DNA from 2 places in the Mesorhizobium sp. M6A.T.Cr.TU.017.01.1.1 genome. Region 1 is predicted to be linked to the other one. Evidence: predicted binding sites of a transcription regulator. Region 1 holds the regulator's gene; the other holds the start of a gene.
What was found. Region 1 encodes HrcA, which represses chaperone genes, less so after heat shock. Its sites were predicted from a motif close to GTTAGCACTCNCNNNNNGNGAGTGCTAAC; they were not measured.
Positions count from the first base shown of each region.

Region 2: EOB36_RS01140 (co-chaperone GroES) is a predicted target of HrcA. The motif match lies at 10,253-10,281, and genes of this name have one in related genera.

Region 1 is NZ_RZTA01000098.1:6,368-21,643, reverse strand. Features, by position in the region: gene EOB36_RS25440 (winged helix-turn-helix domain-containing protein) at 1-212, opposite strand, end outside; gene EOB36_RS25435 (TRAP transporter large permease subunit) at 390-2,141, opposite strand; gene EOB36_RS25430 (TRAP transporter small permease subunit) at 2,138-2,806, opposite strand; gene EOB36_RS25425 (TRAP transporter substrate-binding protein) at 2,882-4,021, opposite strand; gene EOB36_RS25420 (YraN family protein) at 4,274-4,651, opposite strand; gene rsmI (16S rRNA (cytidine(1402)-2'-O)-methyltransferase) at 4,644-5,573, opposite strand; gene EOB36_RS25410 (hypothetical protein) at 5,741-5,932, shown strand; gene EOB36_RS36000 (hypothetical protein) at 5,940-6,128, shown strand; gene EOB36_RS25400 (low molecular weight protein tyrosine phosphatase family protein) at 6,258-6,581, opposite strand; gene hemW (radical SAM family heme chaperone HemW) at 6,649-7,812, opposite strand; gene rdgB (RdgB/HAM1 family non-canonical purine NTP pyrophosphatase) at 7,809-8,471, opposite strand; gene EOB36_RS25385 (VOC family protein) at 8,471-8,881, opposite strand; gene rph (ribonuclease PH) at 8,896-9,612, opposite strand; gene hrcA (heat-inducible transcriptional repressor HrcA) at 9,747-10,859, shown strand; gene EOB36_RS25370 (hypothetical protein) at 11,009-11,206, shown strand; gene EOB36_RS25365 (LysE family translocator) at 11,424-12,041, shown strand; gene cysK (cysteine synthase A) at 12,268-13,248, shown strand; gene EOB36_RS25350 (glutathione S-transferase family protein) at 13,593-14,219, shown strand; gene EOB36_RS25345 (DUF6596 domain-containing protein) at 14,235-15,276, opposite strand, start outside.
Region 2 is NZ_RZTA01000002.1:76,814-92,089, reverse strand. Features, by position in the region: gene EOB36_RS01200 (Do family serine endopeptidase) at 1-1,495, opposite strand, end outside; gene EOB36_RS01195 (cytochrome c-type biogenesis protein) at 1,624-2,091, opposite strand; gene EOB36_RS01190 (heme lyase CcmF/NrfE family subunit) at 2,088-4,079, opposite strand; gene ccmE (cytochrome c maturation protein CcmE) at 4,085-4,528, opposite strand; gene ccmI (c-type cytochrome biogenesis protein CcmI) at 4,532-5,683, opposite strand; gene EOB36_RS01175 (hypothetical protein) at 5,800-6,240, opposite strand; gene EOB36_RS01170 (ATP-binding protein) at 6,394-7,845, opposite strand; gene EOB36_RS01165 (response regulator transcription factor) at 7,829-8,494, opposite strand; gene EOB36_RS01160 (hypothetical protein) at 8,564-8,863, opposite strand; gene EOB36_RS01155 (DUF3168 domain-containing protein) at 9,039-9,449, opposite strand; gene EOB36_RS01150 (DUF1488 domain-containing protein) at 9,559-9,825, opposite strand; gene EOB36_RS01145 (hypothetical protein) at 9,838-10,086, opposite strand; gene EOB36_RS01140 (co-chaperone GroES) at 10,333-10,671, shown strand; gene groL (chaperonin GroEL) at 10,779-12,404, shown strand; gene EOB36_RS01130 (hypothetical protein) at 12,486-12,875, shown strand; gene EOB36_RS34250 (hypothetical protein) at 12,979-13,140, shown strand; partial or broken gene EOB36_RS01125 (trimethylamine methyltransferase family protein) at 13,159-14,711, opposite strand; gene EOB36_RS01120 (TetR/AcrR family transcriptional regulator) at 14,873-15,276, shown strand, end outside.

The DNA of each region.
Region 1 (15,276 bases):
CTGTTTTCCGTCACCGCGATGCCGGGCCAGACGGTGTCCAGGAGCTCCTCCTTGGTCACAACACGGTTGGCGTTGGCGACCAGATGCTTCAGCACCGCGAGCGATTGAGGCCTCAGCGGGACATCTTCACCATGCTCGCCGTGCAGGAGACCGGCGTCGAAATCGAACTCGACACCGTTTAGAACAAGGCTCGGCGGATTGACCAGGGTCAAAGCTGCTCTCGATCATCGTTCTGATCGTTCGGGCGGCATGTTGCTCGGCAGGCCGCCTTGACCTTGAGAATCGGCGCCTGTCGCCGAAAGTCAACTGGCGTTTGAAAGTCGGCATTATCTCCCCGGGAAGAAACCTTCGCGCTGCGATCGCAAAAGTCCGGAAATGGCGGAGTCTTCTCAGCTGCCGTAAAGATAATTCGGAAGCCAGAGCGCCATGCCGGGCCAGATATACATGAGGACCATGCAGAGGATGACGATCAGCATGTAGGGCATCATCCCGGCGAATATCTGGTTGAGCGTGACATGCGGGGGCGAAACGCCCTTGAGATAGTAGGCCGACATCGCGACCGGAGGTGACAGGAACGCCGCCTGCAGATTGACGAAAACGAGAACGCCCCAGAGAACCGGATCGATGTCGAAGTGCGTCAGCATCGGTAGGAAGATCGGCACGAAGATGATGATGATCTCGGTCCATTCGAGCGGCCAGCCGAGAATGAAGATGATCGCCTGCGACAGGATCATGAATTGCACGGGCGTCAGGTCGAGCGCGAGCACCCATTGCTCGAGAAGTGCCTGGCCGCCGAGGATCGCAAAAACGGCGGAGAACAGCGCCGAGCCGACAAAGAGCCAGCAAACCATGGCTGTGGTCTTGGCCGTCAGGAACACTGCTTCCTTGATGCGCTTCCAGTCGAGCGTTCGCGCCTGTAACGCCAGCAGAAAGGCACCAGCGGCGCCGACTGCCGCGGACTCGGTCGCCGTCGTGATTCCGAACAGGATGACGCCGAGCACGACGACAGTAAGTATGGCCAGCGGCATGACCGACGAGACCAGGAGCTTTACGACCTCGAGCCGTTCGGCAGTCATGTTCCGGTAGTAACGGACGAGCACCACTGCGGCGAGTGCCGCGATGATGCCGAAGGTGGCGTAGAAGCTGGTTGCCGGCCCTGCGTCCACTGCGGGTGCGCCGAGTTCCTCCACCGCCGGAGCGCCGAGCTGCTCCAATCCCTCTGGAGCTTCGACGTCGGCCGATGCCTGCGGATGGATGACGACATACCACCACACCAGCAGGAGGGTGAGTGCTGTCAAGGCGAGGGGCACCAGCGCAGCGCAGAAATTCTTGAACAGCTCCCAATATGTGAGGCGTCCGTTCTCCGTCTCGAGCGCCATCGCCCTGGACGGCGAGAACAAGGCGGAAAGAAGTCCAACAAGCATGTTGCGCGAGTAAACTGTCTGAAGGCTCCCCATCCACGCAGGCACCGGAACCTTTGTTTGATTCTCCGGCAAAGGCGGGGCGATCTTCGGACTGATTGTCGCCCAGCCAAGAATGTAGACGAGATAGAGGAAGGCGAGGAAAAAACCGGGGAACATCGCCGCAGCGTAGAGCTTCACGACGGACTGGCCTGCAACTGCCGCATAGACGATGATCATGACTGACGGCGGGATCAGGATGCCCAGCGTGCCGCCCGCGGTGATCACGCCGGAAGCGAGCTTCACATCGTATCCGGCACGCAGCATCGGATTGAAGGCAATCACCCCCATCAAAACCACAACAGCGCCGACAAGGCCACTGGCGATGCCCCAGAAGGTGCAGACAATGAGCGTAGCGATGGCCAGCGACGCTGGTACTCGTCGGAACGAAAGCTGGATGCTGTAGAACATCTTGTCGACCAGCGCCCCGCGTTCCATCACGTATCCCATGAGCACGAAAAGCGGGATGGAGATCAGGACGTCGTTGGTCATTGCCCCATAGGTGCGCTGGACCATCAGATCGAAGACGCGGTTGTCGATCCAGTGCTCCGCAGGGTTGTAGAACGCGTAGAACCCGAAGAACATGCCAAGGCCCATCAGCGTGAAGGCTGTCGGGAAACCCATGACTATGACGACCACGATGAGCATGAGCATCGTGAGTCCGAGGGCTGGATCGCTCAACTCTGCAGGTCTCCACCCATTCCGCGCTGTCGCGCTTGCTCGTCTATCTTTTGCGCGCGCTCGATCGCGGTCTTACGCGTCTCTTCATCCACATATTCGCTGAGCGCGAGCTGTTCCTCCACGACGTCGATCTCCGCAACGTCCTTGCGCCGGCTGGGCCATTGCCCGGCCCTGAGACAGACGATGCAGCGCACTATCTCGGCCACACCCTGGAGCATCACCAAGGCGCCGGCCAGCGGAATGACCGACTTGAAGTGGTAGATCGGCGGACCCTCCGCTGTCACGGTCGAATGCTCCCCGATCCGCCATGAAATCGCGGCATAGTCGTAGCCTGCATAGACGAGGGCCGCGATCCCCGGCAGAAAGAAAACCACATACAACAACAGATCGAGCGCGGCTTGGGTGCGGGGCCGCATCGAGCTGTATAGAAAGTCGCCGCGCACATGTGCATTCTGCGCCAGCGCATAGGCTCCGGCGAGCATGAACAGCGAGCCGTAGAACATGTTGCTGGCGTCGAATATCCACGCCGTGGGTATGTTCAGGATGTAGCGCTTGAAGACCTCGACGCAGACCAGCGTCATCAGCCCGATGATAAGCCACGCCGCGGCCTTGCCGACCCACGTGCTGATTGCATCGACTGTATTCAGGAAATGCTGGACGTTCATGCGCGCCCCCGGATGACGGGTACCTTGGTCAGAAGCATCACCGGGCCGCTGCCCGGTGATGCCCGAACTTTCGGGTCAGAACTCCTTCGCCACACCGCCCTGTCCGAAGTAGTGATCGAACGCCAGCCGCCGGCCGACGACGGTGTCCTGCTCCCACCGCGTTGCCCGCTCGGCAAAGGCGATCTGGGAGAGGATGATTTCCTTGAAAGCCGGGTTTTCCGCCGCCTTCTTCTTCACGACCTCGTCGTAGACCTCCAATTGTTTCTTGAGGATCGCCTCCGGCGTCTTGTAGAATTTGACCTTATCGGTCGTCTGCATCTCCACATAGTCTTTCGAATAGCGGTCGATCGCCTTCCAGTGCATGTCCTGCGAGGCCGCCTCGACCGCATTGGTGATGATGGCCTTCATCTGGTCAGGCAAGGCGTCGTATTTCGCCCGGTTGAACAAGATCTCGAACTGCTCGGCATTCTGGTGATAGCTTTGCAGCATGCAGATCTTGGAGACGTCCGGGAAGCCGAGGACCCGATCGGACGAGGCGTTGTTGAACTCGGCCGCGTCGATCAGGCCGCGATCCAGAGCCGCGACGATCTCGCCGGCCGGCAGCGCGTTGACTGCGGCACCGAGCGCGGTGAAGACGTCGATCGAGATGCCGACGGTGCGGAATTTCAGGCCCTGGAGATCCTCGGCCTTCGCCACAGGCTTCTTGAACCAACCGAGCGGCTGCGTCGGCATCGGCCCGTAGAGGAACGAAACGACATTGGCGCCGATGGATTCGTAGAGCTTTGCGAGCAGCTCCTTGCCGCCGCCGTATTTGTGCCAGGCGAGCAGCATATTGGCATCCATGGCGAAGCCCGGACCGGAACCCCACAGCGCCAGCGCCGACTGTTTGCCATAGTGATAGACGACCACGCCGTGGCCGCCGTCGAGCGTTCCTTGCGACACCGCGTCAAGCAGACCGAAGGCCGGCACCACGGCGCCCGCCGGCAGCACCTCGATCTTCAGGTCGCCGCCGGTCATGTCGTTGACCTTCTTGGCGAAATCGAGCGCGAATTCGTGAAAGATATCCTTGGAAGGCCATGTGCTCTGCCAGCGCATGCTGACCGGCCCCTGTGCCTTGACGACGCTCGGCGCGGCAACGATCGCCGCAGCTGCCACGGCCGCCTCGCCAAGGAACTTGCGGCGCGACCTCAAATTCTGGATACTTGCTTTGGTCATCGGTTCCTCCCGAAGGTGTCGGCTTTTCAAGCCCACGTCCGACAATACTACTCAAAGACGGCCCAGCAAAAATTGCAGCGCACGTCCCATTCGCCTAAACTAGTGCGGTTCTCTCTTAAGGACAGGGGCCGGTACTTTCCCAAGCAATGGGCGAATAGCAGTTACGCGCGCGACGGTAGCGCCCACACGTTCTTCCCGGCGATAAGTGTTGCGGCTACTGTTACATTCTGGCGCTGATCAATGAATCCTGAGCTAGTTTCGTCCGTAGAAAACATTCTCGACATGCACCGGCCAGCGCCAGGGCAGCACCGCCACCATGTCGAAGCGCGCCGACAATCTCCCATAGTCGGATTGGCGCGACAGCCAGAGGTCGGCTGCGCTTTCGATGCGGCGCTCCGATTCGTAGCGAACAGCCTCCATCGCTTCCATCAGCGTGCGGCGCGCCTTCACTTCGACAAACAGCACCAGGTCGCCGCGGCGCGCGATCAGGTCGATCTCGCCGAACCGCGTGCGGTGGCGGCGCGCCAGGATCCGGTAGCCTTTCACCATCAATGCTGCCGCCGCCAGCCACTCGCTGCGATGGCCGCGCCGATAGGCCTGCCGGCGGCTGGCGACTGGGCGTTCAGCCATCGCCGTCTTTCCCGATCTCCCCGTTCTGCCCGGCATCCTTGAGCTCGAGCAGTCGCCGGTAAAGCGCCTGCTTCTGGCCGCCGGTCATCTTGGCGGCTTCCGCCGCCGCCTTGGAGGCCGGCATCTCGGCGGCAAGCGAAAGCAAAAGCCGGTCGATGTCTTCAGGCTCGTCGGCGGTCGCTTCCGACGGGCCGACGCAGATGACGATCTCGCCCTTCGGGGTGTCGGCCGCCTCATAGTGTTCGGCGAGCGACTGCAAGGTGCCGGTCCGCATTTCCTCGAAAGTCTTGGTCAATTCGCGGCCGATCGCAGCTTTGCGGGCGCCACCCAGCGCCTCGACCATGGCGCCAAGCGTCTCGGCCAGCCGGCGCGGCGATTCGAAGAAGATCAGCGTCGCCGGCACGGTTTTGAGCGCTTCCAACCGCGTCAGCCGCTGTCCGGTCTTTACCGGCAGGAAGCCGGCAAACAGAAACGCGTCGGAGGGCAGGCCGGACGCCGTCAGCGCCGCCAGCGGCGCCGACGGGCCGGGGATCGGCACGACGCGAATGCCTTGGTCGAGGGCTTCGCCGACCAGCCGGTAGCCGGGATCGGAGATGAGCGGCGTGCCGGCGTCCGAGATCAGCGCCACGCTCTGCCCGGCCAGCAAGGCCGCAATCAGTTTCGGCCCGGCCTCCCCGGCATTGTGCTCGTGATAGGCAGTGGTGCGACGGCGGATGCCGTAGCGGTCGAGCAGCACACGGCTGACCCGCGTATCCTCGCAGGCGACGATATCGGCGGCGGCCAGCGTTTCAAGCGCGCGTAATGTGATGTCGGCGAGATTGCCGATCGGCGTCGCCACCAAATAGAGCGCCGGCGCGAGCGGGCGGGCTGATATCTCGGTCTGGCCGATTACATAGCTGCGTTTTGCCAACTCGCCGGCCACCGGTGTCCCCTGTCAAGCTCTGACACTTGAATGCATCCGGCCCTGTTTGGCACGGCTCACGCCTGGTTGCAAAACCTGCGCCGAAGTGAAGCGGCCGCCATGCCTTCGCCACAGTACGGAACGAAACCATGCCCGGCGGATTTACCCCTGATCTCGGGAGGAGCAGGATGGACAGCCTCAAGATACAGGACGCTTTCGAACCCTACTATGCAGGGCGCAAGCGCTTTGCCGCGCGAAAGGACAAGCGCCAGCCTGCCAAAGCCGGCGCGGGCCTGGCCAAAAAGCCGCGAAAGCGTCGTCCTTCAAAGGCAACCAACCTGGAAATCGAGCCTTCGACCGGTAGCACGATGGAGCACTGACCAGACGATGCCCAATCGCTTCGACATTTTCATCACCCGCCTTGAAACGAAAAGCTCCCGCAATGGAGCGCCCTCACACCCCATAAGCGATCAAAACCGTGCCCGCCGCGACAAGGGCGACGCCGCGCCGGCTCGCTCCGGTGAGGCGGACGCCGAGAAAGACCACGCCAAGCGCCGCCACAAGCACGACGCTTGACTACCGCAACCTCGCGATTGGCCGAGACACTTCTCTCTTCGTCATCCCCGGGGCAGAGCAAGGAGCGAAACGACGCGGCGCAGACCCCAAAGATGACGAAAGCGCCGGTGAAAACGCTCAGCCACATCATCAACCCAGATATTTCGAGACGCGCGCTTCCAGAAGGCGAACTAAGACCGGGTCCATAAATTCATAATCGTCCGGAATATCGAGGCAGATCACACGAGCCTTCTTCAGGCTGGCCTTGAATTTCTTCTGCAGTTTGGCGCGGTGCGCCTTTTCCATCACGAAGATGATGTCGGCCCAGGAGACGAGGTCGTGCGTCAGCGGGTTGTCGGCATCATGGTTGGTACCGGCCGATGCGACCTCGATATCCCTGCGGCCGCAAAACACCTGTTCCGCGGTCGGGCTGCGCAAGCGGTTATGGCTGCAGACGAAGAGGACGTTCTTCAACGGGTCCCATCTTCCAGTTTGAACATGATCTGGTCCGAAACCGGATCCCACTTTTCGGGATCATGCTCTACCGCGCCAGATCCGCCACCACGGCGTCGAGCACGATCATGCCAGCCGGCGTGGCGCGCAGGCGGGCATTGCCGATCGGCGCCACCAGCCCCTCGCCCTGCAGCACCGACAGCCGCGCCGTCGACAGGCCGCGGCCGGAAAACGCTTCGTAGCGCGAGAGGTCGATACCCTCGGCCAGCCTCAGCCCCATCAGCAGGAATTCGTCGGCCTCTTCCGAGCGCGTCAGGGTCTCGCCGCCGGTGATGCCATGGCCCTTGGCCTCGACCAGATTGGCCCAGGTTTCCGGCATTTTCTCCGCGATCGTCACCCCGCGGCGGCCGTTCTCGACGAAGCGGCCATGCGCTCCGGGACCGACGCCGACATATTCGCCATAGCGCCAATAGGTGAGATTGTGCCGGCTCTCGGCACCTGATCTGGCGTGGTTGGAAATCTCGTAGGCCGGCAGTCCATGCGCGGCGGTGATCTCTTGCGTCAGCGCATAGAGATCGGCGGCGTGGTCGTTGTCGGGAATGGCGAATTTCCTGGCCGCATGGAGCGCGTGGAATGGCGTGCCTTCCTCGATGGTCAGCTGGTAGAGCGATAGGTGGTCGGCGGCGTGGCCGATCGCCTGCTCGAGCTCCATCTGCCACGCTTCCGGTGTCTGGCCGGGCCGTGCGTAGATCAGGTCGAAGGACAGCCGCGGAAAGATTTCACGCGCCAGGCCGATCGCATGCAGTGCTTCATCGACATTGTGCAGCCGGCCGAGGAACCGCAGATCCTTGTCGTTCAGCGCCTGCACGCCGAGCGACACCCGGTTGACGCCTGCCGCCCGGTAGCCGCGAAAGCGCTCGGCCTCGACCGAAGAGGGGTTGGCTTCCAGCGTCACCTCGATGCCATCGGGCACCGTCCAGTTCCTCGCCACCGCGTCCAGCACCGTCGCCACGGTTTGCGGCTTCATCAGCGACGGTGTGCCGCCGCCGAGAAAAATGCTGGTCACCTCGCGCGGTCCGGTCCGGTCGCGCATCGTCGCAAGCTCGGTCTCGAAGGCGCGCGCAAAACGCTCCTGGTCGACCGGCTGGTGGCGGACATGGCTGTTGAAGTCGCAATAGGGGCACTTGGCCGCGCAAAACGGCCAGTGGATGTAGACGCCGAAGCCGGGGCTACGGTCGAGCAGCATGGTCATTTCACGCCCGATCGTGCCAAATCCAGTCTGGCTTGCGCGAATTTCTGGAAGGCGCGGGCGCGGTGCGACAATGCCGTCGGCTGGCCGGGCTTCCAGCCATGTTTTTCCTCAGCGGTCATCTCGCCGAAGGTCTTTTCGAAACCGTCCGGCACGAACACCGGGTCGTAGCCAAAACCGAGTTCACCGCGCGGCGGCCATACCAGCGTGCCCTCGACCTCGCCGCGGAAATATTCAGCCGCGCCGTCTGGAAAGGCGAGGCAGATGACGGCGACGAAGCGGCCCTTGCGCTGAGCCGGCGCGACCGCGCCGATTTCCTGCAACGCCACTTCCGCTCGCTGCATCGCCATGCCGAAGTCGCGAGACCCGTCCGGCGCCTCGGCCCAGTTGGCGGTGTAGACGCCGGGCGCTCCGCCCAGCGCATCGACACATAGGCCGGAATCGTCCGACAATGCCGGCAGGCCTGTCGCCTTGGCTGCGGCTAAAGCCTTGATTAAGGCGTTCTCCTCGAAGGTGGTGCCGGTCTCGTCCGGCTCCGGCAGGCCGTATTCCTTGGCCGACTTCGCTTCTATGCCGAATGGCGCCATCAGATCGGCGAATTCCCGCAGCTTGCCGGCATTGTGGCTGGCGACGACGATCTTATGTCCATCAAGCGAATGCATCAGATGCCCCAGATTCTTGGCTCGGCGAATTCGATCGAATTGCCGGAGGGGTCGCGAATATAGATCGACCGGCCGCCCTGCGGCCATTCGAACTCGCTTTCGATGGCGATTTTCTTCTGCTCGAGATGCGCTTTCCAGCGCACGATCTCGTCCGCGCTTGCTGCAAAGCAGAGATGGCCGTCGCCGACCGTGCCGTGCGGCGGCACTTTCAGCCTGGCGTCGGGCGCCGGCGGCACCTTGGTCGCCTCCGCGTTGAAGATGAGCAGCACGCCGTCCCCGCAACGGAAGAAAAGATGCCTGCCGTCGACCTTGCCCAGCAGATCGAGCCCAAGCACGCCGGAATAGAAGTCTTCCGCGGCATCGAGGTCGGTCACATAGAGGGCTGATTCGAGGATGGCGGAAGGAATCATGACAGAACCGAAAATTAACCTACAGCCATCTGCTGTAGGCTGACCAGTCGCGCAATGCCCTTCTTGGCCAGTTCCATCAGCGCCGTGAACTGCTCTTCAGAGAAAGGCTCACCCTCGGCCGTGCCCTGGATCTCGACGATGCCGCCCTTGCCGGTCATGACGAAGTTGGCGTCGGTGCCGGCCGAGGAATCCTCGAGATAGTCGAGGTCGATGACCGGCTGGCCGTCATGGATGCCGCAGGAGATCGCCGCGACATGGTCCTTCAGCACCTTGGCGACGCTGGTCATCTGCCGGGCTTCCATCCAGCGCAGGCAGTCGTAAAGCGCCACCCAGCCGCCGGTGATCGAAGCGGTGCGCGTGCCGCCATCGGCCTGGATCACGTCGCAATCGACGGTGATCTGCTGCTCGCCGAGCGCCTGCAGGTCAACCACGGCGCGTAGCGAACGGCCGATCAGCCGCTGGATTTCCAGCGTGCGGCCGCCTTGCTTGCCGGACGAAGCTTCGCGGCGCATGCGTTCGCCGGTCGAGCGCGGCAGCATGCCATATTCCGCCGTCACCCAGCCTTTGCCGGAATTGCGCATCCAGCCCGGCACCTTTTCCTCGAGGCTGGCCGTGCACAGCACATGTGTGTCGCCGAATTTCACCAGGCACGAACCTTCCGCGTGCTTGGAGACGCCACGTTCGAAGGAGATGGCGCGCATTTCGTCGAATTGGCGTTTGGAAGGGCGCATTCAGGCTTTTTTCCTATCTTTTTCGGAATCGTGGCCGGCTTGTAGCCGCATGGGGCGCAGGGCGCAAAGGAAAATGGCCGGTTGCGCGGGCGCGGCCGAAGTCTATATCTTTGGGCCGGAGGTTTTTGGCCCGAATGACCAAGGCAGTCGATCCCAATTCGCAGTCGCCCGTGCTTCAGTCACCCGGGTTTCAATCGCCCGCGTTTCAATCGCTCGACATGCGCTCGCGCGACATCTTTCGGCGCATCGTCGATTCCTACCTGAAGGACGGCGAGCCGGTCGGCTCACGCAGCCTGTCGCGGATCCTGCCGTCTTCGCTGTCGCCCGCAACCATCCGCAACGTGATGAGCGATCTCGAGCATCTCGGACTGATCTACGCGCCGCATATCTCGGCCGGCCGGCTGCCGACCCAGGCCGGCCTGCGCTTCTTCGTCGATGCGTTCATGGAGCTTGGCGACCTCTCCGATGAGGAGCGCCGCATCATCGAGGCACAGGTGCGCGCCTCCGGCTCGGGCGCGACGCTGGAGCACATGCTCACCGAAGCCAGCCAGATGCTGTCAGGCATGTCGCGCGGCGCCGGCCTCGTGCTTGCCGCCAAGAACGAGGTGGCGCTGAAGCACATCGAGTTCATCCAGCTCGAGCCGACCAAGGCGCTGGCCGTGCTGGTATCGCAGAACGGCGACGTCGAAAACCGCGTCGTCGATCTGCCCGCCGGCATCACCGTTTCGCAATTGCATGAAGCCTCGAACTTCCTCAACGCCCACATCCGCGGCCGCACGCTGGCCGAGGCGCGGATCGAGATCGCCCGCATCAAGGAAGAAACCAGGGCCGCCCTCGACACGCTGTCGCAGGACTTGGTCGAAAAGGGCCTGGCGGTCTGGGCAGGCGCCGACAGCGGCCTGCCGGCGCGTCTCATCGTGCGCGGCCGCGCCAATCTGCTGGAAAACGTCACGGCCCAGGCCGACATTGAGTTGTTGCGGCACTTGTTCGAGGATCTGGAGACGCAGGACGGGCTGATCCAGCTTCTCGATCTTGCCGAGGAAGGGTCCGGCGTGCGCATCTTCATCGGCTCGGAAAACAAGCTGTTTTCGCTGTCGGGCTCGTCGCTGGTCGTGGCGCCCTATCGCGACAAGGATGCCCGCGTCATCGGCGCGCTCGGCGTCATCGGCCCGACCCGGCTGAACTACGCACGCATCGTGCCGATGGTCGACTATACCGCGCAGCTTATTTCCCGCATGCTGCGATAATGCATGTCGCCCAAAAGCCTGCCCTCGGGCTTGACCTGCGATGCGCAAGCGGTTTTGGGATAACGACATGCATAAAAACAAGAAAGCAAAGCGCGTCGCAGGAACCCTTCAAACGCGACGCGCTTAGGCCGGACCTCAAGGAGAAAAAAATGGCGCTGGAATCGTTCAAGGCCCAGATCAGCCTGTTGCTCGAGCAGATGATCAACCAGCCCGAGGATCAGCATGAAGTGCAGGAGCAGCTACGCGAAAAGCTGAGGGAAATGCGCGCCATGGGCCTGCCGCTGCCGGCCGATCTCGTCGCGCTGGAAAAGCGCCTCGACGACGATTTTTACGCAGCCGGAAACTGAGTTCCGAAAACCGATCGATTCCGCTTCAACTCTCCGTGTGCGCGTCATGCGCGTCACCTACGGCAAAAGTCCGTCCTGATCGGCGAGTTCGCCCGGCCGGTAGTTCTGGTGCAATCGAATCCGGGCCTCAGGGAGTACACGCCTGCCAGCCTTTGTGCGACAAGGCGCAGTCTTAAAAGTCGATTCCGTTTTGGGGTCATGCGCTAAGGCCGAAATCATGACCCTCACCGGATTCCTCGCCTACAGCGCGGCCCTCGGCATCGCCGCCGCCATTCCTGGCCCAGGTCTCACCGCGCTTATTGCGCGTGCGCTTGGTTCCGGCTTTCGCTCGGCGCTCGCCATGTCTTTCGGGCTGATGCTCGGCGATCTCACCTATCTCACCGCCGTGGTGCTCGGCCTGGCCCTCGTCGCTCAGACCTTCGGCATGACCTTCCTGGTAATCAAATGGCTGGGCGTCGCCTATCTCGCTTTCCTTGGCTGGCGCTTCTGGACGAGCGGCATCACGCCCGAAACGGTGGAGGCGAAGAAAGGCAGGGGCGGGCTGGTGTCGAGCTTTATTGCCGGCCTCGCCGTCACGCTCGGCAATCCGAAGACGATGATCTTCTATCTCGCCATCACGCCGACCATCGTCGATCTGAAGACCATCACGCTCGCCGATTACGGCATCCTCGTCGCGCTGACGCTCTTCGTGCTGCTGGTGGTGCTGGTGCCCTATCTGGCGCTGGCGGCCAAGGCGCGCGGGCTCCTGAAGTCGCCGCGTGCGCTGCGGGTGCTGAACCGCACCGCCGCCGGTTTCATGGTCGGAGCAGCGGCTGCGATCGCCGCCCGGCAATAGGCATCTCGCGGTCGAGCCATTCCTAAACAGGACACCGCCTGAAATGCTTTTCCAGGCCGAAGCTGTTTTCAGCATGCGTCCCACTCGGATATTTTCAACCGACAGACTATCTTGCGCGGCGGATGGCCCTATCTTATGCCCGCCTGACACTTGCCTGACTGACTCTGGCCAACCTGACGCTGGCCGATCTGACCTCTGGCCCATCTGAACTCGGGGAGCGAAACCAATGAACAAGCCCGCCACCACCGCGCATGTGCCCGGCCGCGGCCGCATCTACAATTCGATCACCGAAACGATCGGCGACACCCCGCTGGTGCGGCTCGACAAGTTCGCCAATGAAAAGGGCGTCGTCGCCAATCTGCTGGCCAAGCTCGAATTCTTCAACCCGATCGGCTCGGTCAAGGACCGCATCGGCGTCTCGATGATCGAGGCGCTGGAGGCATCGGGCAGGATTGCGCCCGGCAGGACCACGCTGATTGAGCCGACCTCGGGCAACACCGGCATCGCGCTCGCCTTCGCCGCCGCCGCCAAGGGCTACAAGCTGATCCTGACCATGCCGGAGACCATGTCGGTCGAACGCAGGAAAATGCTGGCGCTGCTCGGCGCCGAACTGGTGCTGACCGAAGGGCCGAAAGGTATGAAGGGCGCCATCGCCAAGGCCGACGAGCTGGCCGCGACGCTGCCGGACGCCATCATTCCGCAGCAGTTCGAAAATCCGGCCAATCCGGAAATCCACCGCCGCACCACGGCCGAGGAAATCTGGAATGACACCCAAGGCGAGGTCGACATCTTCGTCGCCGGCATCGGCACCGGCGGCACCATCACCGGCGTCGGTCAGGTGCTAAAGCAGCGCAAGCCCTCCGTGTATGTCGTCGCCGTCGAGCCGGAAGCCTCGCCGGTGCTGTCGGGCGGCCAGCCCGGCCCGCACAAGATCCAGGGCATCGGCGCCGGCTTCGCGCCGAAGATCCTCGACACGACGATCTATGACGAGATCGTCAAGGTCTCCAACGAGGATTCGGTCGCCAATGCCCGGCTCGTCGCCCGCCTCGAAGGCGTGCCGGTCGGCATCTCCTCGGGCGCCGCCCTCCAGGCGGCGATCGTCGTTGGCTCTCGGCCGGAGAACAAGGGCAAGAACCTGGTGGTCGTTATTCCATCCTTCGCCGAACGCTATCTGTCGACGATCCTGTTCGAAGGGCTGGGTGCTTAGGTCCTCGACACGGGAATTCCGATAGATTCGTAGCATTCTTTCGCGCCCCCCTCTGCCCTGCCGGGCATCTCCCCCACTTGGGGGGAGATTGGCAGCTTCAGCGCGCAGCTCACTCCTGCAACGTTGGCGGTTGGCGAAAGTCGGAATGATGGCCGATCTCCTCCCGTGTGGGGGAGATGTCCGGCAGGACAGAGGGGGCGCTGTCCCGCCGGCATCAAAAGTTCCGCGGCGACACTTCGGTCTGGACCGCTGAAAAAACACCTGTGGCGGCCGCCGCTCGCTTGAGTAAAGTGGCGCTTCCGGTCAGATCGTCGCCGGCCTTGCATCGGCTGGCGGAGGATTTCATGTACAAGCTCTATACCCGTGCCAACACTGGCGGCTTTGTCGTCGAGGCGGCGCTCGCTTTGGCGGGTGTGCCTTTCGACCAGGTCGACGTTCCGAAATCGACCTCGCCCGATCAGGCCTTTCTCGACATCAGCCCCTTGAACCAGGTGCCGGTCCTGGTCTTGCCGGACGGAAGCTCGATGACCGAGTCGGCGGCGATCTGCATCCTGCTTGCCGAACGCCACCCGGAAGCAGCTCTGGCGCCGGCAGCGAACTCGCCCGCCCGCGCCGATTTCCTGCGCTGGATGACCTTCATGTCGTCGGTCATCTATCAGGCTGACCTGCGGTTCTTCTACGCTCATCGCTACACCGCCGATCCCGGCGGCGTGGACGCCGTCAAGCAGGCGGCGATCTCGGAAATGGATCGCGGCTTGGCCATTCTCGATGCTGCCCTCGAAGGCCGTGACTGGCTGGTCGGCAACCGGCTCTCGCTGGCCGACATCTATCTTATCATGCTGGTGGCCTGGCATCCCGAGATTGAAAAGGTCCCCAGCGCCTGGCCGAACATCGAACGCCTGTGGGCCAAGTTGCGGGAGCATCAGGTGATGAGGACGCTGAACGCCTCCCACGCCATGTGGCCGGCCTGAACGGATCGTGTTGCGTCAGTCTTTTTCCGCGCGGCTGAGCCCTGCCCGTCGTTCCTGCAGGAACCGGCGCACGGCCGGATCACGTTCGAGGCCGATCGCCCGGTCATAGGCCTCAGTCGCTTCCCGAGTTTTGCCGAGCCTGGCCAGGAGGCCCGCGCGGGCGGCCCAATAAGGCTGATAATCATGCAGCCGCTTGTCATCGCCAAGCTCATCAAGTGCGCTCAATCCCGCCGCGGCGCCGTCGGCCTCGGCAATGGCCACCGCGCGGTTGATCGATACCACCGGCGAGGCGGCAATCACCGACAGCGCGTCGTAGAGATGTCTGATCGCGACCCAGTCGGTCCGGCCGGTCAGCCGTCTTGTCGTATGGGCGGATTGCACGGCCGCCTCAAGTTGGTAGCGACCGACAACGCCCTTGGTCGCGGCGCGCCGGAGCAGTGTCTCAGCTTCGTCGATCAAGGCGCCGTCCCACAGCGCAAGCTCCTGCTCGGCCAATGGCACATAGTCTCCGGAGGCACTGCGCCGCGCCGCACGCCGCGCCTCGGCAAACAGCATCAGCGCCAGCAGGCCAAGCGCTTCCGGCTCGTCCGGCATCAGCGACGCCACCAGACGGCCGAGCCAGATGCCTTCGGTCGCGAGATTGCGGCGCTGGGTTTCGGTGCCGGCCGGGTCGGACCAGCCCTCGGCGAACGCGGCATAGATCGCTTCCAGCACCGCATCCAGCCGCTCGCCGAGCTCGGTTCTTTCAGGCACCCGGAACGGAATGCCGGTCTCGCGGATGCGGTTTTTGGCGCGCACCAGGCGCTGGCCCATCGTTGCCGGCGACACCAGGAAGGCCGAGGCGATCGTCGCCGCGTCGAAGCCCAGAATGGCCTGCAGGATCAGCGGCGCTCGCACGCCCGCCTCGATCGCCGGATGGGCGCAGGCAAACATCAGCCGCAGCCGCTCGTCGGGCAGGTCTTCATCGATGATGCGAGCCTCCATCTCCTCGGCGATCAGCCTGAGATGGTCGCGGCCCGCCTCGCTGGTCAGCCGCCGCCGGATGGCGTCGACGCGG
Region 2 (15,276 bases), on a different contig from region 1:
CGTCGCGGGTGATCTGCATCAGCACCGCCTTGCGGCCCGACTTCACCGCGTCGGCCATCGCCTTGGCGACATCGTCGGTGCCATTGACCTCCGTCGAATTGACCGAGGTGATGACGTCGCCCGGCTGGATGCCGCGATCGGCGGCATCGCTGTCGGGGTCGACATCGGTCACCACAAGCCCTTTGCCATCGTCGGATCTGGTGACGGTGAGGCCGAGATCGGCCAGCGTGTCGGCCTTTGGCGGAGCGGAAGGCTGCTGGTCGGCCGAAGCCTGCTTGTCGCTCGAAGGCAGCGTGCCGAGATCGACCTTGACGGTCTCACTCTTGCCGTCACGCCACAGCGTGACCTCGACCGGTTTGCCGGGCTGGTAGGCGCCGATCAGACGCGCGAGTTCCTTCGGCGAAGCGACGTCCTTGCCGTCCACCTGAGTGATGACGTCACCGGCTGATATACCGGCCTTCTTGCCCGGACCATCGTTCTGGGCGCTGGAAACGAGCGCGCCCTTATCGGACTTCAGCCCAAGCGATTCGGCGATTTCGGAGGTGACCGGCTGGATCTCGACGCCAAGCCAGCCGCGCTGGACGGTGCCGTCCTTCATCAGATCCTGCACGACAGCCTTTGCCGTCGAGGCAGGAATGTCGAAGGCGATACCGACGCTGCCGCCGGACGGCGAGAAGATCGCGGTGTTGATGCCGACGACCTGGCCGTTAAGGTTGAAGGTCGGGCCGCCCGAATTGCCGCGGTTCACCGAGGCGTCGATCTGGATGAAATCGTCATAGGGGCCGGCGCCGATATCGCGGCCACGAGCCGAGACGATGCCGGCGGTGACCGTGCCGCCGAGGCCGAACGGATTGCCGACGGCCACGACCCAGTCGCCGACGCGAACCTTGGAATCATCGGCGAAGTCGACATAGGTGAACTTGCCGTCGCCTTCGACCTTGAGCACCGCGAGATCGGTGCGTGGGTCTGTGCCGACCAGCTTGGCGTCGAGTTCCTTGCCGTCATGCATCACCACCGTGAAGGACGAGCCATCTCCGACGACATGGTTGTTGGTGACGAGGTAACCATCATCGGAGATGAAAAAACCGGACCCCTGGGCGACCGGCCGCGGCTGGCGGTTCTGATCACGGCGTCCGAAGCGCCGCATTCCATCCTGGCCCCCCTGATCGCCAAAGCCACGGAACTCCCTGAAGAAGCGGCGCAATTGCGGATCGTCGGGAAGATTGCCGAAGCCGTCGGGCAGGTCGGAGCCGTCGTCGGCGGTCGATTCTATCTTGGCTTTGACGCGTACACTGACGACCGCCGGCGAAACGCGCTCGACCACATCGGCGAAGCTCGGGACCTGCGGCGCCTCGACACGCACGGCCTCGGCCAGGACCGGGGCTGTCACGGTGGCAACCGCGCCGAAGCCGATCGCGCCGGCAATGGCCACTGAAGCTGCGGCAGCCATCAGGCGTTTGCGGGTGCGGGGATATGAACTGGGGGCAATATTCATGGGTCTCGTATCCTCTTCAAGGGATGCGCTTCGGTCGGCATCCTCGGGCAAGAGAAATAGAGGGGCGCACATTACGGCGCCATTTCCGGTGCATGAAACTTTCGTAATGTTTGCGGGGGCCGCCGCCTTCAGTCCCGGTGCAAAATAGTGTCCAGCTCCGCCTGTTCCTCGGCGGTCAACGCATTGGTTGGCGCTGAGCGGCGCGAGCGGGCGCCGAGCACGATGACGGCGCCGCCGGCAAGGAGCAGAAGGATCGGCGTGCCCCAGAGTAAAGCATTGCGCAGGCTGAAGCGCGGTTTCAACAGCACGAACTCGCCGTAGCGGGAAACAATATAGTCTATCACCTGCTGGTCGGTGTCGCCGGCAACGAGGCGCTGGCGCACCAGCACGCGCAGATCGCGGGCAAGGTCTGCATCGGATTCATCGATCGACTGGTTCTGGCAAACCATGCAGCGCAGCTCTTCCGAAAGCGTCCGCGCCCGCGTCTCGAGCGCCGGGTCGGCCAGAACCTCGTCGGGCTTCACCGCAAGTGAAGCGCCGGCAAACAACAGCGTCAGCAGCAGGATCAGCGAGGCCAGTGAAAATCTTGCGGTCATGGCAGGCTCGCGGAAGGCACTGCGCCGGTCGACTTGCGGCGGCGCGACGGTGCCCCGACGCGCAGGCGCCGGTCCATGAGCGACATCGCAGCACCTGCCATCATGACCAGGCTGCCCCCCCAGATCAGCGTCACCAGCGGCTTCCACCAAAGCCGCACCACGACGGAGCCGTCGGTCCCTTCGTCGCCAAGCGAGAGGTAGAGCTGGCTGAACCCAATCGTCTTGATACCGGACTCGGTCGTCGTCATCTGTCGGACCGGATAGGAGCGCTTGGATGAGGTGATTATGGCGGTTGTGCTTCCATCGGCGTCGAGCAGCGCAAAGCGGCCACGATCCTCGCTGTAATTAGGCCCCTGAGCGGGATAGAGCCCTTCGAAACGCAGCGTGTGGCCGGACAGTTGCACGGTCTCGCCCGCATGCATCGACAATATCTTCTCGGTGCCGAAGCAAAGCGTGCCGACGATGCCCAGCGTCGTCAGCCCGAGGCCGAGATGGGCGAGCGCGGTGCCGAAGACCGAACGCGGCAGGCCGGCGAAGCGCCTGAACATGGTGCCGGTTGCGACAGTGCCAAAGCCGGACTTGACGGCAATATCGGTGAGCGCGCCGCAGATCAGCCAAAAGGCCAGGCCGACGCCAAGTGCTGCGAACACCGACGCGCCGTCGATGAACAAGGCCGTCACCAGCACGGCCAGAAGCGCTGCGGCGAAGGCCGCCATCAGGCGCTGGGCGACGGCGAAGATGTCGCCGCGCTTCCAGGCCAGCAGCGGCCCGAACGGGACCACGACCAGAAGCGGCACCATCAGCGGGCCGAATGTCAGGTTGAAGAACGGCGCGCCGACCGAAATCTTGTCGGCTGAAACGGCCTCGACCGCCAGCGGATAAAGCGTGCCGATCAGCACGGTGGCGGTGGCCGTGGTCAGGAACAGATTGTTGAGGACCAGCGCCCCTTCGCGCGAGATTGGATGGAACAGGCCGCCGGCCGTCAGCCTCGACGCGCGAAAGGCGAACAGCGCCAGCGATCCGCCGATGAACAGTGTCAGGATGCAGAGGATGAACACGCCGCGCGTCGGATCGGTGGCGAAGGCGTGGACCGAAGTGAGCACCCCGGAGCGCACCAGGAAGGTGCCGAGCAGCGACAGCGAGAAGGTCAGGATCGCCAGCAGCAGCGTCCAGATCTTCAGGGCCGAGCGCTTCTCCATGACGATCGCCGAGTGGAGCAGCGCCGTGCCCGCCAGCCATGGCATAAAGGAGGCGTTCTCGACCGGATCCCAGAACCAGAAGCCACCCCAGCCAAGTTCGTAATAGGCCCAGTAGGAGCCCATGGCGATGCCGCCTGTCAGGAACATCCAGGCGACCAGCGTCCATGGCCGCACCCAGCGCGCCCAGGACGCGTCGATGCGGCCTTCGATGAGGGCGGCGACCGAGAAGGAAAAGCAGATCGAGAAGCCGACATAGCCGAGATAGAGCAGCGGCGGATGGATGGCGAGACCGAGATCCTGCAGGATCGGATTGAGATCGCGGCCCTCGATCGGCGCCGGATTGAGCCTGGCGAACGGGTTGGACGTCGCCAGGATGAACAGGAAGAAGGTGGCGCCGATGGCCCCTTGCACGGCCAGCACATTGGCTCGAAGCGTCGCAGGAAGATTGCTGCCGAAAGCAGCGACGAGCGCGCCGAAGAAGGTCAGGATCAGCACCCAGAGCAGCATCGAGCCTTCGTGATTGCCCCAGGTGCCGGTGATCTTGTAGATCAGCGGCTGCAGCGAATGCGAGTTGTCCCAGACATTGGCCACCGAAAAATCGGACGTTGCATAGGCTATCGCCAGCGCCGCGAAGGACAGAGCGGTCAAGGCGAAGCCGGTCACCGCGACCGGACCGCCGACGGCCATCATCTTCTGGTTGTTCATGCGCGCGCCGAACAGCGGTACCAGCGTCTGCACCAAGGCCAGCGCAAACGCCAGGACCAGCGCGAAATGTCCGGTTTCAACCAAGGCTGTTACTCACTCTTGCTCTCCTGCCACACGCCCTTGGCCTTGAGACCGTCGGCCACCTCCTTGGGCATGTAGTTCTCGTCGTGCTTGGCCAACACGCTGTCGGCGACGAAGACGCCGTCCGGGCGAAACGTGCCTTCAGTGATGACGCCCTGCTCCTCGCGGAAAAGGTCGGGAAGAATGCCGGTGTAGGTGACTTTCACCTGCTTCTGATTGTCGGTCACCGAAAAGGCGACAGTGGCCCCCTGGCCGCGCTCGATCGTGCCTTTTTCGACGAGGCCGCCGAGCCTGATACGCTGCCCGGGCTGCAGGCTGGCGGTGGTCAGATCGGCGGGCATGTAGAAGTAGGAGGCCTTCTGGCCGAGCGCGTAGAAGGTCAGACCGGTGGCGGCACCGAGAAAGGCCAACCCTCCGGCGATCACCGACAGTCTTTTCTGCTTGCGCGTCATGTTTTACTCCGTCGCCGTCAGACCAAGCGAGACGGCAAAGGCGGTGAATTTCTTCGCTTCCTCACTATCGGAGCCAAAAACGGCGATACCGCGATTGAGCGCGTCGCGTGCCTGATCGGCCTTGCCCAGCACGACATAGGAACGAATAAGCTGCATCCATCCTTCCGCATCGCGCGGGTTTTGACGAAGTTTTTCATCAAGTCCCGCAACCATGGTGTTGATCATCGCTTCCCTGTCCTGCGGCGACATCGACGAGGCGGCATCGACATCCCCGGCGCCCGGGCCTTTTGCAGGCTCTCCCGAAGCGACGCTCCGCTTGGCGGATTCGGCCAGTGCCTGCTCGACGGCGCCGCGCCAGGCTGAGTCCTGCGGCAAGGCCGCTAGCATTTTCTGCCAGCCAGCTGTCGCCTCCTCAATGCGGCCTTCCTGCGCCATGCCCATCGCGAGATAAAAGCTCGCCTTCGGATTTGCCGGATCGAGCTTCAGCGCCGCCTCGAAAGCGGCCTGAGCGTCGGACGAAACAATGCCGCCCGCTGCGTTGGCGATCGCCTCGCCGAGGCCTGCCTGGCGGGCGGCGCTGTCACCGTCGAGGCGAATGGCGTTGCGATAGGCCGTCACCGCATCGGCGAAGCGCTGCATGCGCAGATAGATGGGCGCCAGAACGTCCCAACCCCTGCCATCGGACGGATTGGCGGCAAGGTGAGCCTCGGCGCGTGCCACCAGCTCGTCCACCGAACTGTCGGCGGGATTCTTGGTCAGCCGCTCGCTGAGCGGCTGCGACGGCAGATCGGGCGAGCCCAGCTGGCTGTACAAGCCCCAACTGACCAGCGGAACCACCAGGACCGCGGCCGTCGCAACCAGCCTGGTCGCCATCGACGGCTGCCGCGCCGCGGCCTTGTCGGCCGGATCGGCCCCGGCCCCGGCATTGTCCAGGCGAAGGATGCGGCGAGCGATTTCGGCACGCGCCTCTTCGGCCTCCGCCGGCTGGATCAGGCCGCGCGCCACGTCTCGGTCAAGCTCCGACAGCTGGTCGCGATAAACTTCAAGGTCATGATCGCTGCTCGCCGAACCATCCTTCGGGCCGCCGGCCAGCGGCAGCAGAACCGCCAGGCTTGCACCCAGCGTGAGAATGGCAGCTATGACCCAGAACAGCATGCTTCTTCCAATAACGGCAGAGCCCTGCCCTGCCAACACAGGCATCCTGCGACGCTTTGACGGCAGGTGCGTCGCATGTGCTTGATTGATGTCAACCGGACCTATCCGCCCAGTCGTTACGTCAGCGGCGTCCAGCTGCCATCGGCGTTGCGGCAAGCGGTTCCGCGCGCGGTGGCGCCGGCGGCCCCGGTAAAGACCGTATGGGTGTATTGCCGGCAGTCCTGCGAGCCGACACGATAGGGCTGGGCGGCGACAACCTCGCCATAATGCGCCGACCGATCGCTCTTCCACGTCACCTTCTGGCCACTCGCTGTGTACTCGAGCGCCTTGTATTCCGCCTCCAGCGCCTTGCGCTTCTCGGATTCCTTCAAGCCGGCACCGATCGATCCGCTGACGAGGCCGCCGCCCATGGCGGAAATGATCGTCGTCGCGATCTTGCCGTCAGTTGGCGGCGTGACGGCAGGCTGCGGCGCCACCGTGGGGGCCGGGCTGTTGCCCAGCGTCGTGCAGCCGGAAACGGCCAGCAGTGCGGAAACGAGCGCGACGCGAATCTTCATGCCAACAACCGGTTTTCTTGAGTTAGAGCTGGGAGCCGCGCCATCGGGGAAGTCGGTGTGGCCATTAGTGTTGATGTTTGTCCGAAATTTGGCCGCGGCCGACGCTCCGGGACCAATCGACATGCCGCCATATCACGCACCGTCGATCAAGCATCATTGAAGGCTCCGCAATCGAACCACTGCCTTCAACCCGCCCATGCCGGACCGTTCCAGAGCCAGAACGCCTCCATACTCATTGACGAGGTCGGCGACAATGGCAAGTCCAAGCCCGGTCCCCGGCTTGGTCTCGTCGAGCCGCCGTCCGCGCCTCAGCGCCTCGCGCGCCTTGTCTTCGGGAATGCCCGGGCCGTCATCCTCGATACTGATCTCGAACAGATTGACGGCACCCTCCTTGCCGGCGCCACTCGTCTTGTCGGAGATTGGTGCCACCGACACTGCGACCGCGCTCTTTGCCCATTTCATGGCGTTGTCGAGCAAATTGCCAAGCAATTCTTCCAGATCCTCACGTTCCCCGGCAAAGACGATATCGACTGCCGGCAGCGAAAGCGAGAGAGCAGTCTGCGGGTTGAGTTTTTGCAGCACGCGCACCATGCGCTGGACCAGCGGCGCCACCGGCGTACGGTAGACGACGCTGTCGCGTTGCGCCGCGACGCGGGCGCGCTGCAGATAGTGGTCAACCTGCTTCTGCATCGAGGCGGCCTGCTCGGCTATGAGCTTGCCCTTGGCGCCGCCAAGCGCCCGCCCCTCGTTGATCAGCACCGCCAGCGGCGTCTTCAGCGAATGGGCGAGGTTGCCGACCTGCGTGCGCGAGCGCTCGACAATACGCTTGTTGTTTTCGATCAGCGCGTTGGTCTCGTTGGCAAGCGGCTCGATCTCGGCCGGGAAGCGGCCGTCTAGCCTTTGCGCGGTTCCTTCCCGCACCATGGCGAGAGCGTTCCTGACCCGGCGCAATGGCTGCAGGCCCAGCAGGATGGCGATGGCGTTGATGGCGATCATGCCGACGCCGAACAGGGAAAGATAGGTCAGAAGGCGACGCTGGAAGGCGCCTATCTCCTGCTCGAGCTCGGTCTGGTTGCCCATGACACGGAAGCGCGCCGCGCGATTTTTCGCGTCGAGAACGAATTCGCTCTCGAACACTTCCAGCTCCTCGCCATTGATGCCTTCGGTGGCATAGCTGCGCTGGAAGCTGGCATTGAAGGGAACCTCGGCGACGCTTGGCGACGGGATCGTCTTGGTCATCGAGGAGGAGTGCAGATCGCCGCGCACGCCTTCCGACGCAGGCTCCACCGACCAGTACCAGCCGGAATTCGGCTCCGAGAACCGAAGATCGCCAAGGTCGGGAGCGCCGGTCAGCGAACCGCCTTCGGACACGCCGACCGAGCCGATCAGATTGAACAGATGCGCCGACAGCAAGCTGTCGAAACCGCGCTCGCTCGCCTGGCGATAGAGCGTCGTGATCAGCGTGAAGATGACGACCAGGGTGAGTATCGCCCAGACCGTGGAAAAGGCGATCACCCGGAACGCCAGCGAACGCGGCCAGAACCGCAGCGAAAGCGGCGTTCTTGCAGTCTGTTTGAGCGGTTCCGCCTTACGCCTCCGGCTCACGCATTCGATAGCCCATGCCGCGAACGGTTTCTATCATGTCGATGCCCATCTTCTTGCGAAGCCGCCCGACAAAGACCTCGATTGTGTTGGAATCGCGGTCGAAATCCTGATCGTAAAGATGCTCGACCAGCTCGGTGCGGGACACGACCTCGCCCATATGGTGCATCAAATAGGCAAGCAGGCGGAATTCGTGCGACGTCAGCTTCAGCGGCACGCCGTCGACATCGGCCTTGGAGGCCTTGGTGTCGAGCCGCAACGGCCCGCAGGTCAACTCGGACGACGCATGGCCGGCCGCGCGCCGGATGAGCGCGCGAACCCTGGCCAGCACCTCTTCGATGTGGAACGGCTTGGTGACGTAATCGTCGGCGCCGGCGTCGATGCCGGATACCTTGTCGCTCCAGCGATCGCGCGCCGTCAGAATCAGGACCGGCATCTTGCGGCCGCCGCGTCGCCAGCGCTCAACCACACTGATGCCGTCCATCTGCGGCAAGCCGATGTCGAGCACCACGGCGTCATAGGGCTCGGTATCGCCAAGGAAATGCCCTTCCTCACCGTCGAAGGCCCGGTCGACGACATAGCCGGCATCGACCAACGCGTCTGATATCTGCCGGTTGAGATCCTTGTCATCTTCGACGACCAGTACGCGCATGCTGGGATCAACACCTGTTGAAGAATTGGTCAGATATAGGCCGATTCCGACACGCTGGGAAACGGCGGGTCAATTCTGCGGAACGACGATCTCTGTGCGGCGCGGGCGCTGCCCGTCCTTGCCTGGAACCAGCACGACGATGACGCAGACCGGCTGGCCACCGCGCGTCGACTGTGATGCCTTGGCCAGCGTGCCGCCATTCTGCTCGGCGACCTGCTGACCGATCGCGTAGCAGTCGGAGGCAGCCAGGACGACCGGCCGGTTCTGCTCGGGCACGACGACCGGCAGCGCCGTCGCCTGCGATGCGAACAGAGCGGCCGCTGATAGCGCCAATGTCGCGGTTCGGAAGTGGGAACGAAGCGTTTTCATGGTCAGCGTTCTAACGCATCGGTGCTGAACGTGAAATGAACAGTGAACGCCTGCAACACATGCCTATCCCACCCCTGAAACGCGAGACAACCGACCTTATGATTTCGCCGCCCCAACCCGGCAAAATTCATCGAAGCGCCAGTCTAGACTGTGTTGCAGCCATATTGAAAGCGCGTCAGGCGTTTTCTTCCGTCACGGCGCGAAAACGCAGCAGCCCGTGATAGGCCGAAAGGTCCTCGTCGTAACGGCCCTCGGTGAATTCGAGCCTGAGATTGAGTCGGTGATGCTCGTCGAGCGCGAGCGCCGCATCCTGGAGCCGGGCGCTGACCATGTCCATCACATCGAGCATTTCTTTCCTGGCCTCGGACTTCGACCAGAAATGCAGCGTGAAAAGCTGCTCGGCGTCGTTCTCCATGCCCGTTGTCCAGTCGTAGACGCTGGTCCGGCCAAAGGTGACATAGGGAAACGGGACATTTTCCGGGGCATGGTCGAACAGTTTAGCGCCGCCCAATGCCGCTGACAGGAAACCATCACCGTTCAGCGTTTCGAACAAGGCCTTCTGCAGCGCGGCCGCCGGCGCGGTCATCGTCTTCTCCCTCGCCCGTCACGACTGAACAGGCCTTCACCGTCAGCGATTCCTGCTTGCAGCGTAGCCGCGTTGACGTTCTGGCGCCAGATCACGGGACGGTCGGGATTTATCGAAAATCGGCTGCGGTCAGCACGTACATGCTCTTGCCGGTACGGGCATAAGCATTCCTTGCGACGTCATGTATGGGACCGACAGCCGCATCGAAGGCGGCGAGATATGTGGCTTCGGCTGTCGCCGTCCCCGACGGTGCCGTCGAGATGGCATCTGCATCGACAAAGAAAGAAATCTGGGACATGCCGTCATAGCCGACGAAGCGGATCCGTCGGCTCGCTTCGTCGTAGCTGCGGCTTTGGTTTGGAAATGTCAGGCTCATGACTTGACGCCGTTAAGCGGCCCCCGCCTTCTTGACTGCCGCCCGCTTTTTCTTGGGGGCGACGGGATTGAGGGCCTCCGCGGCGCGGTCGGCCTCTTCCTTGGCCAGCCGCAGCGCCCGCAGCCTTGCCGTCTTGATGATCCTGGCCTTGGCTTCCGAAACATATTCGGCCGTTGCCTGGTTTCGCTCCGCGGTTTTCTTCTGCTTTTCCATGAAGCGCGCCTCAGCTTTTTCCATTATATTCTGACTGAATTCCGCCATCGATAAAATCTCCTTCTTGACTGAGATTATGAAAGTGAGTTTCTCATCTAAAATAGGTACTCGGATAGAAAAAATCAATTCCAGGATTATTTTATGCTCATCGAATTCATGGGAATGAAACTGCTAAATAATACTGTCAATAGTTTCCGATAAAGGACTAATATTTTTTGGCACTCCTATCTATCGAGTGCCAAAACGCCTATACAAGGGCGTGGCCGCCTAAGCCGGCCCCAGAAAGAAGTTCCCATGAAATTCCGGCCACTCCACGATCGCGTCGTTATTCGGCGCGCCGAAAGCGATACCAAATCCAAGGGCGGCATCATCATCCCCGACAATGCCAAGGAAAAGCCGCAGGAAGGCGAAGTGATCGCCGTCGGGCCAGGCGCGCGGGACGAAAGCGGCGCGCTGATCGCACTCGATGTCAAGGCCGGCGACCTCATCCTGTTCGGCAAATGGTCGGGAACCGAAGTCAAGATAGACGGTGAGGACCTTCTGATCATGAAGGAGGCCGACATCATGGGCATCATCGACAAGAGCGAGATGGGCATCACCGACAAGATCGTGGCTGCCAAGAAAGCCGCCTGATTGGAGCGCCGCGCGTCCTCTTGGACGCGCAGAAGATGCTCCAAGTTTTTGATTCAGGCGGGTGCTGCCAGCGCCTTGCCACAACCAATTGAACGGGACGAAAAAACATGTCTGCCAAGGAAATCAAATTCTCCACCGATGCGCGTGACCGGATGCTGCGCGGTGTCGAAATCCTCAACAACGCCGTCAAGGTGACGCTCGGCCCCAAGGGCCGTAACGTCATCATCGACAAGGCCTATGGCGCGCCGCGCATTACCAAGGACGGGGTGACGGTGGCCAAGGAAATCGAGCTTGCCGACAAGTTCGAGAACATGGGCGCCCAGATGGTGCGCGAAGTGGCCTCGAAGACCAACGATCTCGCCGGCGACGGCACCACCACCGCCACGGTGCTTGCCGCTTCCATCCTGCGCGAGGGCGCCAAATTCGTTGCCGCGGGCATGAACCCGATGGACCTCAAACGCGGCATCGACCTTGCGGTCACCGCCGTCGTCAAGGAAATCCAGGCACGCGCCAAGAAGGTCAAATCTTCCGGTGAAATCGCGCAGGTCGGCACCATTGCCGCCAATGGCGATGCCACCGTCGGCGCCATGATCGCCAAGGCGATGGACAAGGTCGGCAATGACGGCGTCATCACTGTCGAGGAAGCCAAGACCGCAGAGACCGAACTCGACGTCGTCGAGGGCATGCAGTTCGACCGTGGTTATCTCAGCCCCTATTTCGTCACCAATGCCGAGAAGATGCGCGTCGAGCTGGAGGACCCTTATGTCCTCATCCACGAAAAGAAGCTTGGCAATCTGCAGGCGATGCTGCCGATCCTCGAAGCCGTGGTGCAAAGCGGCAAACCGCTGGTGATCATCTCCGAGGACGTCGAAGGCGAAGCGCTGGCGACGCTGGTCGTCAACAAATTGCGCGGCGGCCTCAAGGTCGCGGCAGTCAAGGCGCCGGGCTTCGGTGATCGCCGCAAGGCGATGCTGGAAGACATCGCCGTGCTCACTGCCGGCCAGATGATCTCGGAAGACCTTGGCATCAAGCTCGAGAACATCACCATCGACATGCTCGGCCGCGCAAAGCGCGTGCTGATCGAGAAGGACACGACGACGATCATCGACGGTGCAGGCGAGAAGGCCACGATTCAGGCGCGTGTCCAGCAGATCAAGGGGCAGATCGAGGAAACCACTTCCGACTACGATAAGGAGAAGCTGCAGGAGCGGCTAGCCAAGCTCGCCGGCGGCGTCGCGGTCATTCGCGTCGGTGGTGCGACCGAGTCCGAGGTCAAGGAAAAGAAGGACCGTATCGACGACGCGCTGAACGCTACGCGCGCGGCGGTGGAAGAAGGGATCGTTCCCGGCGGCGGTGTTGCTCTGCTGCGCGCCAAGGCCGTGCTGAACGGGCTGACCGGAGCCAATGCCGATGTGACGGCGGGCATTTCGATCGTGTCGAGAGCGCTCGAAGCGCCGATCCGCCAGATCGCCGAGAACTCCGGCGTCGAAGGTTCGATCGTTGTCGGCAGGCTCATGGACAGCAAGGATCACAACCAGGGTTTCGATGCTCAGAACGAGATCTATGTCGACATGATCAAGGTCGGCATCGTCGACCCGGCAAAGGTGGTGCGGACCGCGCTCCAGGATGCCGGTTCGATCGCGGCATTGCTGATCACTGCGGAAGCCATGATCACCGACATTCCAGCCAAGGATGCCGCGCCTGCGGCCGGCGGCGGCATGGGGGGCTACTGACCATCGCCTAGACAAGCCTGCAGCGCCCGGCCGGAAAGGCCGGGCGACCGATCCCAACACCAACCAGGAAGGAACTGTTCCGTGGCCACACAAAGCAGCAAGCCATCTCTCGCGCGTCGATGGGAAGATTACCAGCCGGCCAAATCCACGCTTTTGTGGGCATGTGCGGCAACCGTCGTCGCCACGCTGATCATCGGTTTCAACTGGGGCGGCTGGGTGACCGGTGGCACCTCACGCGCGCTGGCGACAACCGCCGGCGACGTGGCGCGCGGCGAGCTGGCCTCGGCGGTCTGCGTCGATCGCTTCAATACGGCACCCGATGCCGCCGCCAAACTTGTCGAGTTCAAGGCCATAACCGACAGTTACAAGAAGCGGCAGTTCATCGAGACGGGCGGCTGGGCGACCATGCCCGGGAAAACCTCGCCCGACAGGCTGGGTGCGCAAAGCTGTGCGGTCGCTCTCGCCGCCTGATATCATCGACCTCTCCGAGAGAAACGAACTCTACACGAGAGCCTGAAAGAAAACCGCCGGGGCATCTCCCCGGCGCGCGGCCCGCCGGCAAGGAGATCGATCCATGATTGCGTTCGTCCCGAAGCCAAATGCCGTCGCGACAATCAAAGCGGTTGAGGAAAGTCGCTTCGATCGCATTCGTAGACTTGCCGATAAGCATAGGAAAGCTGACACCGGCACGATACGCCGCGACCCGCAAAAGACCGGCGACAAACGCCCTATGTGACGCCCGCGTGCCGCCACCTCACGAAACCGGTGCCGCACCGCCCTCTTCGGTGCGCCGCGCTATGAATTCGTCGAGGACGTCTGATGTGACAGCGGCCGAGGGCGGTGGCCGGAAGTCGGCCAACAGTCGTTTCCAGATGCCGGTGGCGCGCTCCGTGGCGGTTCTTGACCCGGCCTGCGTCCAGTTGCCGAAATTCGACCAGTCGGCCACCAGCGGCTCGTAGAATGCGGTGCGGTAGCGCGCCATTGTGTGTCCGGCCGAGAAGAAATGCCCGCCCGGCTGCACTTCCGCGATGGCCTCGAAGCCGATCGCGTCCTCGTCGCCAGGCGTCGCCGCGCAGAGTTCGGCGACCGTCTGCAGCGCCTCGATATCGGTGATCAGCTTCTCGAAGGAGACGCTCAGCCCGCCTTCGAGCCAGCCCGCGGCATGGATGCAGACCGTGGCGCCAGCAAGCACCGAGCCCCACAGCGCGAACTGGGTTTCGTGGGCTGCCTGCGCGTCCGAAATGTTGGCGGCGCTGCCGCCACCGGACCGCCAGGGAAGGCCGGTGAAGCGCGCAAGCTGACCGGCGCCGAGCGTCGCCTTGATGTGCTCCGGTGTGCCGAAGGCCGGCGCTCCGGATTTCATGTCGACATTGGACGAGAAGGAACCATAGACGACCGGCGCGCCTGGCCGCACGATCTGGGCCAGCGTCAGCCCGACCAGCGCTTCGGCATGCTGCAGCGTCAGCGCGCCGGCCACCGTGATCGGCGCCATGGCGCCGGCCAGGCAGAAGGGCGTGATGATCAACACCTGCCCCGCCTTGGCAAAGTCGATGATGCCTTGCGCCATCGGAATGTCGAGCTGACGCGGCGAATTGGTGTTGATGACGGTGTAGCAATAGGCCCCCGAACGGAATTCGTCCTCGGACAGGCCGCGCGCCAGCCGCAGCATCTCGAACCCGTCCTCGACCTGCGGCGTGCCGCGCGCGAAATGAACGGGAACTTGTCGGACAGCGTCAGCTGAGCCCGGTTGACGGCATAATGGCGCAAACGGTTGTCGATGTCCTGCGGCTCGATGCAAGGCCCCAGCATATGCAGGACGTCGAAATGCTGCACCAGCCGAATGAGATCCTCGAAAGCGGCAAGCGTCCCCGGCCGCCGGCCGCGCTCTAGATCGGTGACGTTCGGCGCGCCGGATCCCGCCAGGAACGTCATCGAGCCGAGCTCGAGCATCAGGTCTCGGGCACGGTCGCCGGCGTGCGCCCGGATCGATTTCGGCGCCGAGGCCAGCGCCGCCGCGACGATGTCGCGGCCGAGGCGCACCATCTGACTGTCCTCGTCGACCAAAGCGCCGGCACGGGCAAGAATGAGACGCGCTTCCGGCAACAGCACCTTGACACCGAGTTCCTCGAGCACGCGCAGCGCCGTGTCGTGGATCGCGGCGACGTGGTCGGCCGAAAAGACAGGCTGCGGCAGGAACGGGTTCTTCAGCGAACGATAGTCCGGCCGGCGGCTGCTCTCGCTGCCAGCCTCGCCGGTTCGTCCGCGCCTGCGTTCGCGCCTGAGGTTGCGTGCGGCGTCATCGACCATGGCGGATACTCCTCATTGCCGTATTGCCTTGCCCTGGGGATCGTAGGGAGAGGCCGCGATGACGCGCGCCGGCCGTTCGTTAGAGGCGGCAGGATACTTGCACTGTACATATGTGTCTAGTATGGTTGTATGCAGCTCTCCCCCATGCCTATTGTGCGGCCATGATCATGATTGCTCCGCGGGACGAGCCGGCGCCCGGCAACATCAAGGTGACGCGCTGGGACTGGATCAGTCTTGCGCTCCAGACATTGATTTCAGACGGCATCGAAAGCGTGCGCGTGCTGCCGCTCGGCCAGAAGCTCGGCGTTTCGCGCTCAAGCTTCTACTGGTATTTCGATAGCCGTCAGGATCTGCTCGACCAGTTGCTTGCCCATTGGCGGGATACCAACACCAAGGCGATCGTCGAACGCGCGCAGCGGCCCGCCGAAAGCATCATCATCGGTGTCATGAACGTGTTCGAATGCTGGGCGGACGAGCGCCTGTTCGATCCTAGGCTCGACTTCGCCATCCGGGAATGGGCGCGTCGCTCCGATGACGTGCGCCGGGCAATCGACCAGGCCGACAA